One region of the Streptomyces sp. NPDC096205 genome, then DNA from elsewhere that is predicted to be linked to it. Evidence: riboswitches for the same ligand, from Rfam matches in the RefSeq annotation. Region 1 holds a riboswitch; the other holds the start of a gene.

Region 1 (7,650 bases):
GCGGCGGCTGTTGCCGGCCGAGTCGTGGCCGACGTAGGTGCCCTCGGTGACGATCAGGCCGACGCCGGCCGCGGCGCGGCGGGCGTAGTAGGAGCGCACGTCCTCACCCGGTATGCCGCCCGGGGAGAACATGCGGGTCATGGGGGCCATCACGATCCGGTTGGGGACGGTGAGGCCGTTCAGCGTGATCGGCCGGGACAGCACCGCGGCGGCGCGGGAGGCGGGGGACTCGGTGACGCTCACGTGGGGGCTCCTCAGGTCGTGCGCCGGTGAAACCGGTCGGTATGTGAGTGCGCATTCTTGCAGGTTCTTAAGTACCTGCCTATGACCCCGGACACGCCGAAGGGCGGCACCCCCTGTCGGAGACAGGAAGTGCCGCCCTCGTGCGCAGGACTGCCGCTGATCCTCGGGAGGATCAGAAGTCCATGTCACCGCCCGGCATGCCGCCGCCGGCCGGCGCAGCGGCCTTCTCCGGCTTGTCGGCGATGACGGCCTCGGTGGTCAGGAACAGCGCGGCGATGGAGGCGGCGTTCTGCAGGGCAGAGCGGGTCACCTTCGCCGGGTCGATGATGCCCTCGGCGATCATGTCGACGTACTCACCGGTCGCGGCGTTGAGGCCGTGGCCGACGGGAAGGTTGCGCACCTTCTCGACGATGACGCCACCCTCGAGACCACCGTTGGCGGCGATCTGCTTCAGCGGGGCCTCCAGCGCGAGCTTCACGGCGTTGGCGCCGGTCGCCTCGTCACCCTCGAGCTCCAGCTTCTCGAAGACCTGGGAGGCCTGCAGCAGGGCCACGCCACCACCGGCGACGATGCCCTCCTCGACGGCCGCCTTCGCGTTGCGAACGGCGTCCTCGATGCGGTGCTTGCGCTCCTTGAGCTCCACCTCGGTGGCGGCACCGGCCTTGATGACGGCCACGCCGCCCGCGAGCTTCGCCAGGCGCTCCTGGAGCTTCTCGCGGTCGTAGTCGGAGTCGCTGTTCTCGATCTCGGCGCGGATCTGGTTCACGCGGCCGCCCACCTGCTCCGAGGAGCCGGCGCCGTCGACGATGGTGGTCTCGTCCTTGGTGATGACGACCTTGCGGGCGCGGCCCAGGAGGTCCAGGGTCGCGTTCTCCAGCTTGAGGCCGACCTCCTCGGAGATGACCTCGCCGCCCGTGAGGATGGCGATGTCGCCGAGCATGGCCTTGCGGCGGTCACCGAAGCCCGGGGCCTTGACGGCGACGGACTTGAAGGTGCCGCGGATCTTGTTGACGACCAGGGTCGACAGGGCCTCGCCCTCGACGTCCTCGGCGATGATCAGCAGCGGCTTGCCCGACTGCATGACCTTCTCCAGGAGCGGGAGCAGGTCCTTGACCGAGGAGATCTTGGAGTTGGCGATGAGGATGTACGGGTCCTCGAGCACCGCCTCCATGCGCTCCATGTCGGTCGCGAAGTAGGCGGAGATGTAGCCCTTGTCGAAGCGCATGCCCTCGGTGAGCTCGAGCTCCAGACCGAAGGTCTGCGACTCCTCGACGGTGATGACGCCTTCCTTGCCGACCTTGTCCATCGCCTCGGCGATGAGCTCGCCGATCTGCGTGTCGGCGGCGGAGATGGAGGCGGTGGAGGCGATCTGCTCCTTGGTCTCGACCTCCTTGGCCTGGTCGAGCAGCGCACCGGAGACGGCCTCGACGGCCTTCTCGATGCCGCGCTTGAGAGCCATCGGGTTGGCACCGGCGGCCACGTTGCGCAGACCCTCGCGCACGAGCGCCTGGGCGAGAACGGTGGCGGTGGTCGTACCGTCGCCGGCGACGTCGTCCGTCTTCTTGGCGACTTCCTTGACCAGCTCGGCGCCGATCTTCTCGTACGGGTCCTCGAGCTCGATCTCCTTGGCGATGGAGACACCATCGTTGGTGATCGTGGGGGCGCCCCACTTCTTCTCGAGGACGACGTTGCGACCCTTGGGGCCGAGCGTCACCTTGACGGCGTCCGCGAGCTGGTTCATGCCGCGCTCGAGGCCGCGCCGCGCCTCCTCGTCGAACGCGATGATCTTGGCCATGTGAAGTGGTCCCTCCAGGACTGGGGGTGATTCCTTCGGACCGCGCCCGCGCCCGCGACGGACGGCCTGCCTGCCCCGTGGTTCCTTGCCCCACTTGGCCTGCGGCCTCACCGACCCGGTCCTTCGTTGTCACTCTCACCTTCAGAGTGCTAACGCAATGATTAGCACTCGCCCCCTGCGAGTGCAAGCGGCTCTCGGGGTTCGGGCCGGGGGGATCAGCCGCAGGCGCGGGGTTCGGGCCGGGGGGATCAGCCGCAGGCGCGGGGTTCGGGCCGGGGGGATCAGCCGGAGGCGAACAGGACACGGGCGAGCGGCACGTCCAGGAGACTGCGGGCAGGACGAAGGGCCCGCACCCCGGGAGGTGCGGGCCCTTCGAAGAAGAACGTCGCGCAGTGAGTCGACGCGTGCTTCAGCTGGTCGCCAGCCGGACCATGTCCGCCTGCGGCCCCTTCTGGCCCTGCGAGATCTCGAAATCGACTCGCTGGCCTTCTTCCAGGGTGCGGTACCCGTCCATCTGAATCGCGCTGTAGTGGACGAAGACGTCCGCACCACCGTCGACCGCGATGAAGCCGTACCCCTTCTCCGCGTTGAACCACTTGACGGTGCCCTGAGCCATGCCTAACTCCCCTATTACTGGCCCTTGCACAGATCCACACTTCGCGGACCCGGGTCAGACCTCACCCCCCATTGGCCGGGGGCGTGCGCCGGAACGCGTCGACCGCGGCTGAATGTATCTGTCCAACTGCCGTCTGCAACAGGTCAATCGGACGAGAATTCAGGACGCAGGCGTTCGGGAGTTTGCCAAGAATTCACCCTGTTTCAGGGCAAGTCGGGCCGCACATAAGGAGCGAAAGGCGCAAAACCGCCGGGCACTTTGGCTGCTTCTCGTCGGTTCTCGACGGATCCTCGAGCGGACTTCATATGCACCCGGCATACGGAGGCGGCGGGCTTCCCCAACTCTACCGTGCTCAACCATGCAGAATTGCCCCCTCCGCTTCTCTCACGGAGGGGGCAATTCGATGAACTCTCGGTGACCACCCTTACCGAAGGTAATGGGCGGGCGGGTCTCAGCCGCCGGCGACCGCCGGAATGATGGAGACGCCGGCCCCGTCCGGGGTCGCGGTCTCCAGCCCCTGCTCGAAGCGCACGTCGTCGTCGTTGACGTACACGTTCACGAACCGGCGCAGCTTGCCCTGGTCGTCGAGCACCCGGGCGGCGATGCCCGTGTGGTTCTTCTCCAGGTCGGCGATGACCTCGGCGAGGTTCGCGCCCTGGGCGGGAACCTCGGCCTGACCGCCGGTGTAGGTGCGCAGGATGGTGGGGATGCGGACGGTCACGCTCATGCGAGGCCAGCCTCTCGGAAGGAGTCCAGGTTGGGGCGGATGGTGGCGGTCAGACCGGTACCGGCCACCGCGTCGAGGGTCTTCAGGCCGTCACCCGTGTTGAGGACGACGGTGGTCAGCGAGGGGTCGAGGACACCGCTGTCGATCAGCTTCTTCGTCACGCCGACGGTCACACCGCCGGCCGTCTCGGCGAAGATGCCCTCGGTCCGGGCGAGCAGCTTGATCGCGTCGACGATCTGCTCGTCGGTCACGTCCTCCACAGAACCGCCGGTGCGGCGCGCGATGTCCAGGACGTACGGCCCGTCGGCCGGGTTGCCGATGGCCAGCGACTTGGCGATGGTGTCCGGCTTCTGCGGGCGCACCACGTCGTGCCCGGCCTTGAAGGCGGTGGACACCGGCGAGCAGCCCTCGGCCTGCGCACCGAAGATCTTGTACGGCCTGTCCTCGACGAGCCCGAGCTTGATCAGCTCCTGGAGCCCCTTGTCGATCTTCGTCAGCTGCGAGCCCGAGGCGATGGGCACCACGATCTGGTCGGGCAGCCGCCAGCCGAGCTGCTCGCAGATCTCGTACGCGAGGGTCTTGGACCCTTCCGCGTAGTACGGGCGCAGGTTGACGTTGACGAAGCCCCAGCCCTCGCCCGCCGGGTCGCCGATGAGCTCGGAGCAGAAGCGGTTGACGTCGTCGTAGTTGCCCTCGATGCCGACGAGTTCGCCGCCGTAGACCGCGGCCATGACGACCTTGCCCTGCTCCAGGTCGTGCGGGATGAACACGCACGAGCGGAAACCGGCACGAGCGGCGGCGGCACCCACCGCGCCGGCCAGGTTGCCGGTGGAGGAGCACGAGAGGGTGGTGAACCCGAAGGCACGCGCGGCCTCGAGAGCCTGCGCGACGACCCGGTCCTTGAAGGAATGAGTCGGGTTGCCGGAGTCGTCCTTGATGAACAGCCCGCCGGTCACGCCCAGCTCGCGCGCCAGGTTGTCTGCCTGCACGAGCTTGGTCCAGCCGGGGTTCAGGTTGGGCTTCTCGGCCACGTCGGCGGGCACCGGCAGCAGCGGCGCGTACCGCCAGATGTTCGCGGGGCCGGACTCGATCCGCTTGCGCAGCTCTTCGGCGTCGTAGGAGGAGAAGTCGTACGCGATCTCCAGCGGTCCGAAGCACTCCTCGCAGGCGAAGAGGGGTCCGAGGGGCACCTGGTGCCCGCACTCGCGACAGCTCAGGGCGGCGGCCGGCCCGAGGTCGACGGTGGAATCGGTGGAGGTTGCAACAGTCTGCGCAGCCATGTGAGGCGAGGCCCTTTCTCCTCATCTTCCTCACGACGCATCTCGCCGTGAGACGGATTTGGCACCTTCCCTAGCCGGGAGCCTCGCTGCACGAATGTCAGGAGAACCGACTGGAGGGTTGCCGGGGCTTCATCGGGCCGTATCCCTCTGCCCCTCTGGATGAGCGGTATGGAGTTGTCCACGCGGAGGACCCCCGACATGCGATGGTCATCAGCGTTGTTCAAGACTGTAACCGAAGGCCAGGACAGTTGAGATAGCCGTCCGAACCGCGAGATGGATCACTTCCGACCCCCTCGCCGAGAGAACGCAGAGGAGCCGCAGGCTGTGCTGGAAGAAGTCGAGCGCTGGCTGACCACTCGCTCCTGGTCCGTCACCGACCGCCCGCTCCACCAGATCCTGGCCGCGAAGCGCGCGAGCGGCCTGAGGGTCTCCGTCGTGCTGCCCGCGCTCAACGAGGAGGAGACGGTCGGCGACATCGTCGCGATCATCCGCCACGACCTGATGCAGCAGGTCCCCCTCGTCGACGAGATAGTCGTGGTCGACTCGGCCTCCACCGACCGCACCGCGGAGGTCGCCGCAGCGGCAGGCGCCAAGGTCGTCCACCGCGACGACATCCTCCCCCGCATCCCGTCCGTCCCCGGCAAGGGCGAAGTGCTCTGGCGCTCGCTCCTCGTCACCAGCGGGGACATCGTCTGCTTCATCGACGCCGACCTGAAGGAGTTCTCCTCGGACTTCGTCTCCGGCATCGTCGGCCCCCTGCTCACCGACCCCGACGTGGACCTGGTCAAGGGCATGTACGACCGCCCCCTGGCCGGCGCCCAGGGCCAGGGCGGCCGCGTCACCGAGCTGATGGCCCGCCCCCTGCTCAACATGCACTGGCCCCAGCTCGCCGGCTTCGTCCAGCCCCTGGGCGGCGAGTACGCGGCCCGCCGCAGCCTCCTCGAACAGCTCCCCTTCCCCGTCGGCTACGGCGTGGAGCTGGGCATGCTCGTGGACTCCCTGCACCTGGTGGGCCTGGACGCCCTCGCCCAGGTCGACGTCGGCGTCCGCAAGCACCGCCACCAGGACGGCCAGGCCCTGGGCCGCATGGCGGCGGCGATCTACCGCACGGCCCAGCTCCGCCTGGCCCGCGGCCACCTCATCCGCCCCGCCCTCACCCAGTTCGAACGGGGCGAGGACGGCTTCGAGGCCCGCACCTACTCCGTGGACACCGAGGAGCGTCCGCCGATGCTGGAGATCGCAGAGTACGCGTCACGCAAGGTCGCGTGACGCCCGAACTCTCCGTATCCGGCTGATACGCGCGTTTGAGCGTTTCCGGGCCGGGCTAGGTTGAGGGCTATGGCTTCCACGCACGGTGCACAGGTGCTGGTCGCGTCCAACCGCGGCCCGGTCTCGTACGAACTGCGCGAGGACGGCGCGCTGCACGCAAGACGCGGCGGTGGCGGACTGGTCTCCGGCCTCTCCGCGATCGGCCCGGACGCCGGCGCCCTCTGGGTCTGCTCGGCCCTGTCCGACGGCGACCGCGAGGCCGTCCGCCGCGGCGAGGGCGAGCCGGGCGTCCGCATGCTGGACATCCCGGCCGACGTCCACGCCGACGCCTACAACGGCATCGCCAACTCGGTCCTCTGGTTCGTCCACCACATGCTGTACCAGACCCCACTGGAACCGGTCTTCGACGAGGACTTCCGCCGCCAGTGGAGTTCCTACGAAACCTACAACCGGGCCTTCGCGGAAGCGCTCGCCGCCGAGGCGGCCGAGGGCGCGGCAGTGATCGTCCAGGACTACCACCTCGCCCTGGTCCCGGGCCTCCTGCGCACCCTGCGCACCGACCTGCGCATCGGCCACTTCTCCCACACCCCCTGGGCCCCGCCCGAGTACTTCCGCATGCTCCCGGACGACATCTCCGCCCAGCTCCTGAAGGGCATGCTCGGCGCGGACCGCCTCGGCTTCCTCACCCACCGCTGGGCGAACGCCTTCACCGCGTGCTGCGAGGAATTCGCCGGCGGCCCGGGCGACACCCGGATCGGCGTCCACGGCCTCGGCGCCGACGCGGACTTCCTGCGCGAACGCGCCCACCGGCAGGACGTGCAGGACCGCATGACGTCCCTCCGCACCGAGATCGGCGAGGGCCGCAAAGCCATCGTCCGAGTGGACCGCACCGAGCTCTCGAAGAACATCGTCCGAGGCCTCCTGGCCTACCGCCACCTCCTCGACCTCCACCCCGAGTGGCGCGAACAGGTCGTCCACGTCGCCTTCGCCTACCCCTCCCGCCAGGACCTCGCCGTCTACCGCGACTACACGGCAGAGGTCCAGCGCCTCGCCGACGAGATCAACGCCTCCTACGGCACCCCCACCTGGACCCCGGTCGTCCTCCACGTCCAGGACGACTTCGCCCGCTCCCTCGCCGCCTACCGCCTCGCCGACGTCGCCCTCGTCAACCCCATCCGCGACGGCATGAACCTCGTCGCCAAGGAGGTCCCCGTCGTCTCCGACCAGGGCTGCGCACTGGTCCTCTCCCGAGAGGCCGGCGCGTACGAGGAGCTCGGCGAGGACGCGCTGGGGGTCAACCCCTACGACATCGTGAGCACGGCCCACGCCCTCCACGACGCCCTCACCATGCCCCCGGCCGAACGCGCCGAACGCACCAAGAGACTCGCCGCCTCCGCCACCGCCCTGCCTCCGGCCCAGTGGTTCCTGGACCAACTGAACGCCCTGACCCGCTGACCAGCGCCCCGTCCCTCTCCCGCCGTATGCACCTGCGGGCCGCCGTGGGCTGATCGCGCAGTTCCCCGCGCCCCTGAGGAAGTGGGCCGTCCCCGCCGTATGCGACCGCGGGCCGCCGTCGGCTGGTCGCGCAGTTCCCCGCGCCCCTCAAGGACGCCACCGTCAGCCGCGTACGGCCGTAAGCCACCACGGACGGTGGGCATTGCGGCCAGCCGCGTACGGCGGGAAGGGGACGGGACGGGGGGTTGTCCGCCCGCAGCGGCCG
Region 2 (7,650 bases), on a different contig from region 1:
TGATCCTGGTCTTCTACCACAAGCACACGCAGTTCGCGGGTCCCGGCAAGACGAACAAGAACGTCGTCGGCATGCCGCTGCTGCCGGTCTACATGGCCAAGGCCGGAGGCTTCTTCTTCCTGGTCTTCGGTGTCATCGCGGCCATCGCGGCGATCGCGCAGATCAACCCGATCTGGGCGATGGGCCCCTACCGTCCGGACCAGGTGTCCACCGGCGCCCAGCCCGACTGGTACATGGGCTTCGCCGAGGGTCTCATCCGCTTCTTCCCGGGCTGGGAGATCAACCTCTGGGGCCACACGCTGGTCCTGGGCGTGTTCATCCCGCTGGTCCTGTTCGGTGTGGTGCTGATCGCGCTCGCGGTCTACCCGTTCATCGAGTCCTGGATCACCGGCGACAAGCGCGAGCACCACATCCTGGACCGTCCGCGCAACGCCCCGACGCGCACCGCGTTCGGCGTCGCCTGGATCACGCTGTACATGATCACGCTGGTCGGCGGTGGAAACGACCTCTGGGCCACCCACTTCCACCTGTCGATCAACGCGGTCACGTGGTTCGTCCGGATCGGCTTCTTCGCCGGACCGGTCATCGCGTTCATCCTCACCAAGCGGATCTGCCTCGGCCTGCAGCGCCGTGACAAGGACAAGGTCCTGCACGGTCGCGAGACCGGCACGATCAAGCGCCTGCCGCACGGTGAGTTCATCGAGGTGCACGAGCCGCTCAGCCAGGAGGCGCTGCACACGCTCACCGCGCACGAGCAGTACAAGCCGGCGGAGATCGGCCCCACGGTCGACGAGAACGGCGTCGAGCGCAAGGTGAAGGGCTCCGAGAAGCTGCGCGCGAAGCTGAGCAACGCGTACTACGGCGAGGACTCCCAGATCCCGAAGCCGACTGTCGAGGAGTACAAGGAGATCACGAGCGGCCACGGCCACCACTGATCGCTGCGCTCGCCACACAGTGAAGGGCCCCCGTCCGGTGTTCGGACGGGGGCCCTTCGCCGTGCCGTCGGCTGGATAGGGTGGGTGCAGGAGTCTTCACGACCCGGACACCGTATTTTTCTCGTACTCACTAGGAGCGGCTGATGAGCGCTGTGACCCCCGCTGGAGGCGACACCGCGGCGGGCCGTTCCTGGCCCGAGGTGCTGAACGCCCTGCTGGACGGGTACGACCTGAGCGCGGAGGCGACCGCGTGGGCGATGGACCGGATCATGCGCGGCGAGGCCACCGACGCGCAGATCGCCGGCTTCGCGGTGGCGCTGCGCGCCAAGGGCGAGACCGTCGAGGAGATCACGGGCCTGGTGCGTGCGATGTACGAGCACGCCAATGTCATCGAGGTGCCCGGCGACACGGTCGACATCGTCGGCACCGGCGGCGACGGCGCCAAGACGGTGAACATCTCCACCATGTCCTCCATCGTGGTGGCCGGCACCGGCGCGAAGGTCGTCAAGCACGGCAACCGCGCCGCGTCCTCCGCCTCGGGCGCCTCCGACGTGCTGGAGAAGCTCGGCGTCAACCTGGAGCTGACCCCCGCGCGGGTGGCCGAGGTCGCCGAGGAGGCCGGCATCACCTTCTGCTTCGCGGTGAAGTTCCACCCGGCGCTGCGTCATGTGGCGGCCGCCCGCGGCCAGTTGGGCATCCGCACCACCTTCAACTTCCTCGGCCCGCTGACCAACCCGGCCAAGGTGAGAGCCCAGGCCGTCGGTGTCGCGCACGCGCGCATGGCGCCGATCGTCGCGGGCGTCCTCGCCGAGCGCGGCAACTCCTCGCTGGTGTTCCGCGGCGACGACGGCCTGGACGAGCTCACCACCACGGCCACCTCCCGCGTCTGGGTGGTCCGCGACGGCCAGGTCACCGAGGAGTCCTTCGACCCGCGTGAGGTCGGCCTGGACCTGGTCCCGGTCGAGGCCCTGCGCGGCGCCGACGCCTCCTACAACGCCGAGGTCGCCCGCCGTCTGCTCGACGGCGAGACCGGCCCGGTCCGTGACGCCGTCCTGCTGAACTCGGCGGCCGCGCTGGTCGCCCTGGAGCCCACCGGCGCCCCGCTGGCCGAGCAGCTCCGGGCCGGCATGGCGAAGGCCGCGGAGTCGATCGACTCGGGCGCGGCCAGGCGGACGCTCGACCGCTGGGTGGCGGTCAGCAACGCCTGACCGCGACGCCTGACCGTACGACGACTGTCGTCCCGCGATCCGGACACGGGTTGCGGGGCGACGATCTTTTCGCGTACGTTCCTGTACCAGGTCATGAGTGACAGTCATGAGGCCCCGGCCGACTGTCCGGCAACCCTCCGTCCGTGGCGGGGTGCCCCGGGTGAAGACCAGGCCGCACGGCAGCAAGGCCTGCGGCAAGCGCGGACCCCTCGCGAAACCAGGGGTCCTGGGTCGTTCGAGGGAGTCTCCCGTGAGCAAGCGAATGCGTTAGGGCCGCCGAGCCCCGCCTCCGCACACCCCTTTTCCTTCCTCCCCGTACCTCTTACGGGGCCTCTCTCACGGGAGTTCCGCCATGTCCGTCTCCACCGCTGCCGCCGACCAGTCCGTTTGTGCCCCTCTGTCCGTTCTGGGCCGGGATGTCACCGTCCCGCTCGTCACCGGCGGCGAGGTCACCTACGCGGCCCTCGACTACGCGGCCAGCGCCCCCGCCCTCCAGCGGGTCTGGGACGACGTGGCCGCGTACGCCCCGTACTACGGCAGCGTCCACCGCGGCGCCGGCTACCTCTCCCAGCTGTCCACCGACCTGTTCGAGAACGCCCGCGTGACGGTCGCCGAGTTCCTGGACTGCCGCGCCGACGACCAGGTGGTCTTCACCCGCTCCACCACCGACTCCCTGAACCTGCTGGCCCGAGCCCTGCCCGCCGACTGCGAGGTCTTCGTCTTCGAGACCGAGCACCACGCCTCACTGCTGCCCTGGCAGGACGCCCGGGTCACCTACCTCGACGCCCCGCGCACCCCGCGCCAGGCCGTTCAGACCCTGGAGCGCGCCCTCGCCGACCGCGACCCGTACGGACCGGCCCTGGTGTGCGTGACCGGCGCCTCGAACGTCACCGGTGAGCTGTGGCCGGTCCGTGAGCTGGCCGCCGCCGCGCACGCCCATGGCGCCCGGATCGTCCTGGACGCCGCCCAGCTGGCCCCGCACCACCCGGTCTCCGTCCGTGACCTCGACGTCGACTGGGTCGCCTTCTCCGGCCACAAGCTGTACGCCCCCTTCGGCTCCGGCGTCCTCGCCGGCCGCGCCGACTGGCTGCGCGAGGCCGAGCCCTACCTCGCGGGCGGCGGCGCCAGCCGCAAGGTCACCCGCCGCGAGGACGGCGGCGTCGCCGTCGAGTGGCACGAGAGCGCGGCCCGTCACGAGGCCGGCTCCCCGAACGTCATCGGCGTCTACTCCATCGCCTCCGCCTGCAAGGCCCTCACCGAGGCGGGCTGGGACATCCTGGTCGCCCGCGAGGAGCATTTGATCGCCAAGGTCCGCGAGGGCCTCGCCGAGGTCCCCGAGGTGAAGATCCTCTCCCTCTTCGGCGACGACGCCCCGCGGGTCGGCGTGATCTCCTTCGTGGTCGAGGGCTGGAACAGCTCCCACTTCGCCGCCGCCCTCTCCGCCGAGTACGGCATCGGCGTCCGCGACGGCCTCTTCTGCGCCCACCCCCTCGTCCGCACCCTCCTCGGCACCGACCCCCAGACCCAGGGCGAATGCGGCGCCCCCGAGGCCGCCCCGGGCGAGAAGTCCCTCAACGCCATCCGAGTGAGCTTCGGAGCGGGCACGCCCGACGAGCACGTGGACAGGTTCGTCACCGCCGTCAAGGAGCTGGTGACGAAGGGGGCCAAGTGGACGTACCGCACGGAGGAGGGTCGCTGCGTACCAGTGCGCTAGGGGCGCGGGGAACTGCGCGAGCAACCCACGACAACCCGCAGACGCGCAAAAGCCCGCACCCCCGAGTCGGTAGGCGTCAGGAATCCAGCCCGATCGCAAAAGCCGCCTCGAGGTCATGCTGCGAGTACGTCCGGAACGCCACATGCGTGTCCGTCGCCTCGACCCCAGGAATCTTGCTGATCCGCCCAGGGATGACATCCGCCAGGTCCTCGTGCTCCCGCACCCGGACCATGGCGATCAGGTCGTACGTCCCCGTGACGGAGAAGACCTCGCTCACCGTCTCCAGCGAAGCGATCTGCTCGGCGATCTCGGGAATGCGGTCCACGCTGGTCTTGATGAGGACGATCGCGGTGATCACGGTTGGTTCTCTCCCTCACGGGCCGGCGTCGACGGGCTGGCCTTCACTCTAGTCGTACGGCCGTACCGGGCCCACGCGTAGCAGAAGCCCAGCCCGAAGCCCACCAGGTGGGCCAGATACGCCACCCCGGGCCCGTCCGGGGCGCGTCCCGCGGCGAGCCACTGCAGGGCCGCCCAGAAGGGGAGCACGACCCACGCGGGGAACCGCAGCGGCAGGAAGAACAGGAACGGCAGCAGGCTGGTCACCCTGGCCCTGGGGAACAGGGCCAGGAACGCGCCCAGCACGGCGGAGATCGCCCCGGAGGCCCCCACCAGCGACTGGTCGGAGTCGGCGTTGGCGGCCGCGTAGCCCAGCAGGGCGAGATAGCCGCAGCCGAGATAGAAGAGGGTGAACTCGATCCGCCCCATGCGTTCCTCGGTCATCATGCCGAAGACGTAGAGGAACAGCATGTTGCCGAGCAGATGCACCCAGCTGCCGTGCACGAACAGCGCCGTCGCCGGGGTCAGCGCGGAGCCCGCCGCGCCCTCGAACAGCTCGGCGGGGATCACCCCCCAGCGCCGGAAGTAGGCCCGCTGGGCGGCGAAGAGCTCCTCCCCGGAGCCGTAGGCCGGGTTCAGGCCCGCCGCCGGGCCGATCAGGAAGATCAGGCAGCACAGGCCGATCAGTGCGTATGTCATCGGCGCCGTCGGCCGCCGCATCGCCTGGGCCGCCCGCCCGGCCACCGCGCTCCAGTTGCTGACCATGACCCCAGAGCATGGCGTAACCGGACGCATACACACAGATCGCCTCGCCGCCGTGGACAGACGGGCATGGTGTCGTCGGCAGGCCGTAGGGTTACGAGCCACACGCGCCGGTAAGCCGGTGCATCACGGAGACTAGAAGGAAGCGAACAGTCACGATGACGGTTCCCCTGCCGACCGCCACGACCCGGTGGCGCTGCACCCTGTGCGGCAATCTCACCCGCTTCGATGTGACCCGCTCGTCGAAGGTCGTCGAGTACGTCCACCTCGACCTCGCCGGAGAGCCGAGCGTGGAGGAGCGCGAGGTGGTCAGTGAGACCATCGAGTCGGTGCGCTGCCGCTGGTGCAACGCGGTGGACCAGGTGGAACTCGTGGACAGGCCGGGTGCCGGCTCCTGAGGGGAGCGGGCCCCGCACAGGCATTGGGGTGTGACGGATGGTGGAGACCGCAGGCGGGGGGCCGGGCGACGGCGCCGCTGAGGTGCTCGACCGTCCGCTGCCCGACGGCGTGCGCCGCCGGGTCGTGCAGATCGTCTCGGACGGCTTCGGCGGGCTGACCGTCGCCGAACTGCCCGCCCAGCTCAGACAGTACGCCCGGTTCGCTCCGAACCGCAGGGCCAAGTTCGCGGGCAACGCGATGGCCTCCGCGCTGGAGACCGACCCGCTGTTCCGGCAGCGGATCGGCGAGAAGCTCCGCGAGGCCCAGCCCGAGCTGACCGGCGCGCTGGACGCGGGGTCGCCGCCGCCGGCCGCGGACCCGCTGGACGTGGCGGCAGCGGCCTATGTGCTGCGCCCCACCGGCTGGGTGAAGCTGGTGACGGCCGCGGGCGAGGAGGCCCTGCGCGCCGACGCCGAGCGCGCGGACGAGGAGAGCCGGGCCGAACTGGAGCGGCTGCGCGCCGAACTGGCCGCCGCCCGTGAGCACACCCGCGCGGAGACCGAGCGGCTGCGCACCGAGCTGGAGTCGGCCCGCAAGGAAGCCGAATCGCTTCACCGCAAGCTCCGCGCGGCGCTCAGCGACGTCAAGCGCGGCGAGGCCGCGCTGCGCAAGACGCACGCCGAGATGGACACCGTACGGGCCGAGAGTCATGCGCAGGTGTCCGCCGCGGAGAGTGAGGCGCGGCGGCTCAAGGCGCGTCTGGGGGAGACCGAGGCCGCCCTGGAGGCAAGCCGCAAGGCGGCCCGTGAGGGGCGCAGCGTCGAGGACATGCGGGTACGGCTGCTGCTGGACACCGTGCTCGACGCGGCGCAGGGGCTGCGGCGTGAACTCGCCCTGCCGCCGGTGTCGGTGCGGCCCGCGGAGACCGTGGACGCGGTCGAGCCGGGGCGGATGACGCCGAAGGACATCGCCGCGCGGGCGCTGAGCGAGGACGACCCGGCGATCCTGGACCAGTTGCTGGCGCTGCCGCAGGCGCATCTGGTGGTCGACGGCTACAACGTCACCAAGACCGGCTATCCGCAGATGCCGCTGGAGAAGCAGCGCCTCAGGCTCCTCGGGCAGCTCTCGCAACTCGCCGCGCAGACCGGCGCCGAGGTCACCTGTGTCTTCGACGGCGCGGAACTGGTCGCGCCGGTGCTGCTCGCGCCGCCGCGCGGGGTGCGGGTGCTGTTCTCCAAGCCGGGCATCACCGCGGACGAGCTGATCCGTCAACTGGTGCGCGCCGAGCCGCCGGGCCGGCCGGTCATCGTGGCCTCCACCGACCGTGAGGTGGCCGACGGAGTGGCCCGCGCGGGGGCGCGCCCGGTGGCGTCGGCGGTGCTGTTGAAGCGGTTCTCGAGGGGCTGAGCCGTTTGCCCCATGGGCAACGTACGCCCCATCGGCAACGTACAGGCCCATTGCCCGAATTGGCCGGGTCTTCACGCAACGTAGCGTCAAGCGCGCATCACCCCATGTGAGTTGCGGGCAAAGAATGCGCTCCGTGAGCGGATTTTTTGGGCTCAGGATTTGAACTGATCACAGCAAGGTCACTAGGTTTAGCGCTCGAACCTCCGATCGGGTGATCACTCACAAGAAGGAGTCCACCCCCGTGGCGTCCCACCGTCGACCCAAGCAGCCCAGTCGCGCACGCGTGACCGTGCTGACCACCGCAGCCGCCGCCGCCGTCGCGATCAGCGCGCAGGCCGCCAATGCCGCGCCCAGCGAGAAGCCGAGCAAGGACGAGGTCAAGGCCAAGGTCGACAAGCTCTACGAGCAGGCGGAGCAGGCCACCGAGAAGTACAACGGGGCCAAGGAGAAGCAGCAGAAGCTGCAGAAGGAGATCTCCACCGTCCAGGACAACGTCGCGCGCGGCCAGGAGGAGCTCAACGAGCTGCGCGACGGCCTGGGTTCGATGGCCAGCGCCCAGTACCGCAGCGGCGGCATCGACCCCTCCCTGCAGCTGTTCCTCTCCGCGGACCCGGACGACTACCTCGACAAGGCCTCCACGCTCGACCAGTTGAGCGGCCAGCAGGTCGAGGCGCTCGAGGACATCCAGGACAAGCAGCGCGAACTCGCCCAGCAGCGCGCCGAGGCCACCGAGAAGCTCAAGGACCTCGCCGCCACCCGCGAGGAGCTGGGCAAGAAGAAGGAAGAGGTCCAGGGCAAGCTCGCCGAGGCGCAGAAGCTGCTCAACTCCCTCACCGCGGCCGAGAAGGCCGCGCTCGCCGCCGAGCAGGAGCGCGCCAACCGCTCCTCCGAGGAGCGCGTCGACCTCGGC

The links. Region 1 has a riboswitch for S-adenosylmethionine ahead of thrC (threonine synthase). Riboswitches for the same ligand answer to the same signal wherever they lie in the genome.
Region 2: another riboswitch for S-adenosylmethionine. It lies ahead of ACIQ6Y_RS08505 (aminotransferase class V-fold PLP-dependent enzyme); the one in region 1 lies ahead of thrC (threonine synthase).

Annotation. Positions count from the first base shown of each region.
Region 1 is NZ_JBIWFS010000006.1:138,401-146,050, reverse strand. It holds gene ACIQ6Y_RS22875 (NADH:flavin oxidoreductase) at 1-243, opposite strand, end outside; gene groL (chaperonin GroEL) at 416-2,038, opposite strand; gene ACIQ6Y_RS22865 (cold-shock protein) at 2,448-2,654, opposite strand; gene ACIQ6Y_RS22860 (MoaD/ThiS family protein) at 3,106-3,381, opposite strand; gene thrC (threonine synthase) at 3,378-4,661, opposite strand; SAM riboswitch class I at 4,680-4,827, opposite strand; gene ACIQ6Y_RS22850 (glucosyl-3-phosphoglycerate synthase) at 4,986-5,930, shown strand; gene ACIQ6Y_RS22845 (trehalose-6-phosphate synthase) at 6,000-7,385, shown strand.
Region 2 is NZ_JBIWFS010000002.1:455,829-463,478, reverse strand. It holds gene ACIQ6Y_RS08515 (cytochrome bc complex cytochrome b subunit) at 1-935, shown strand, start outside; gene trpD (anthranilate phosphoribosyltransferase) at 1,079-2,143, shown strand; SAM riboswitch class IV at 2,233-2,350, shown strand; gene ACIQ6Y_RS08505 (aminotransferase class V-fold PLP-dependent enzyme) at 2,496-3,857, shown strand; gene ACIQ6Y_RS08500 (Lrp/AsnC family transcriptional regulator) at 3,934-4,215, opposite strand; gene ACIQ6Y_RS08495 (rhomboid family intramembrane serine protease) at 4,212-4,958, opposite strand; gene ACIQ6Y_RS08490 (hypothetical protein) at 5,114-5,353, shown strand; gene ACIQ6Y_RS08485 (NYN domain-containing protein) at 5,391-6,740, shown strand; gene ACIQ6Y_RS08480 (NlpC/P60 family protein) at 6,982-7,650, shown strand, end outside.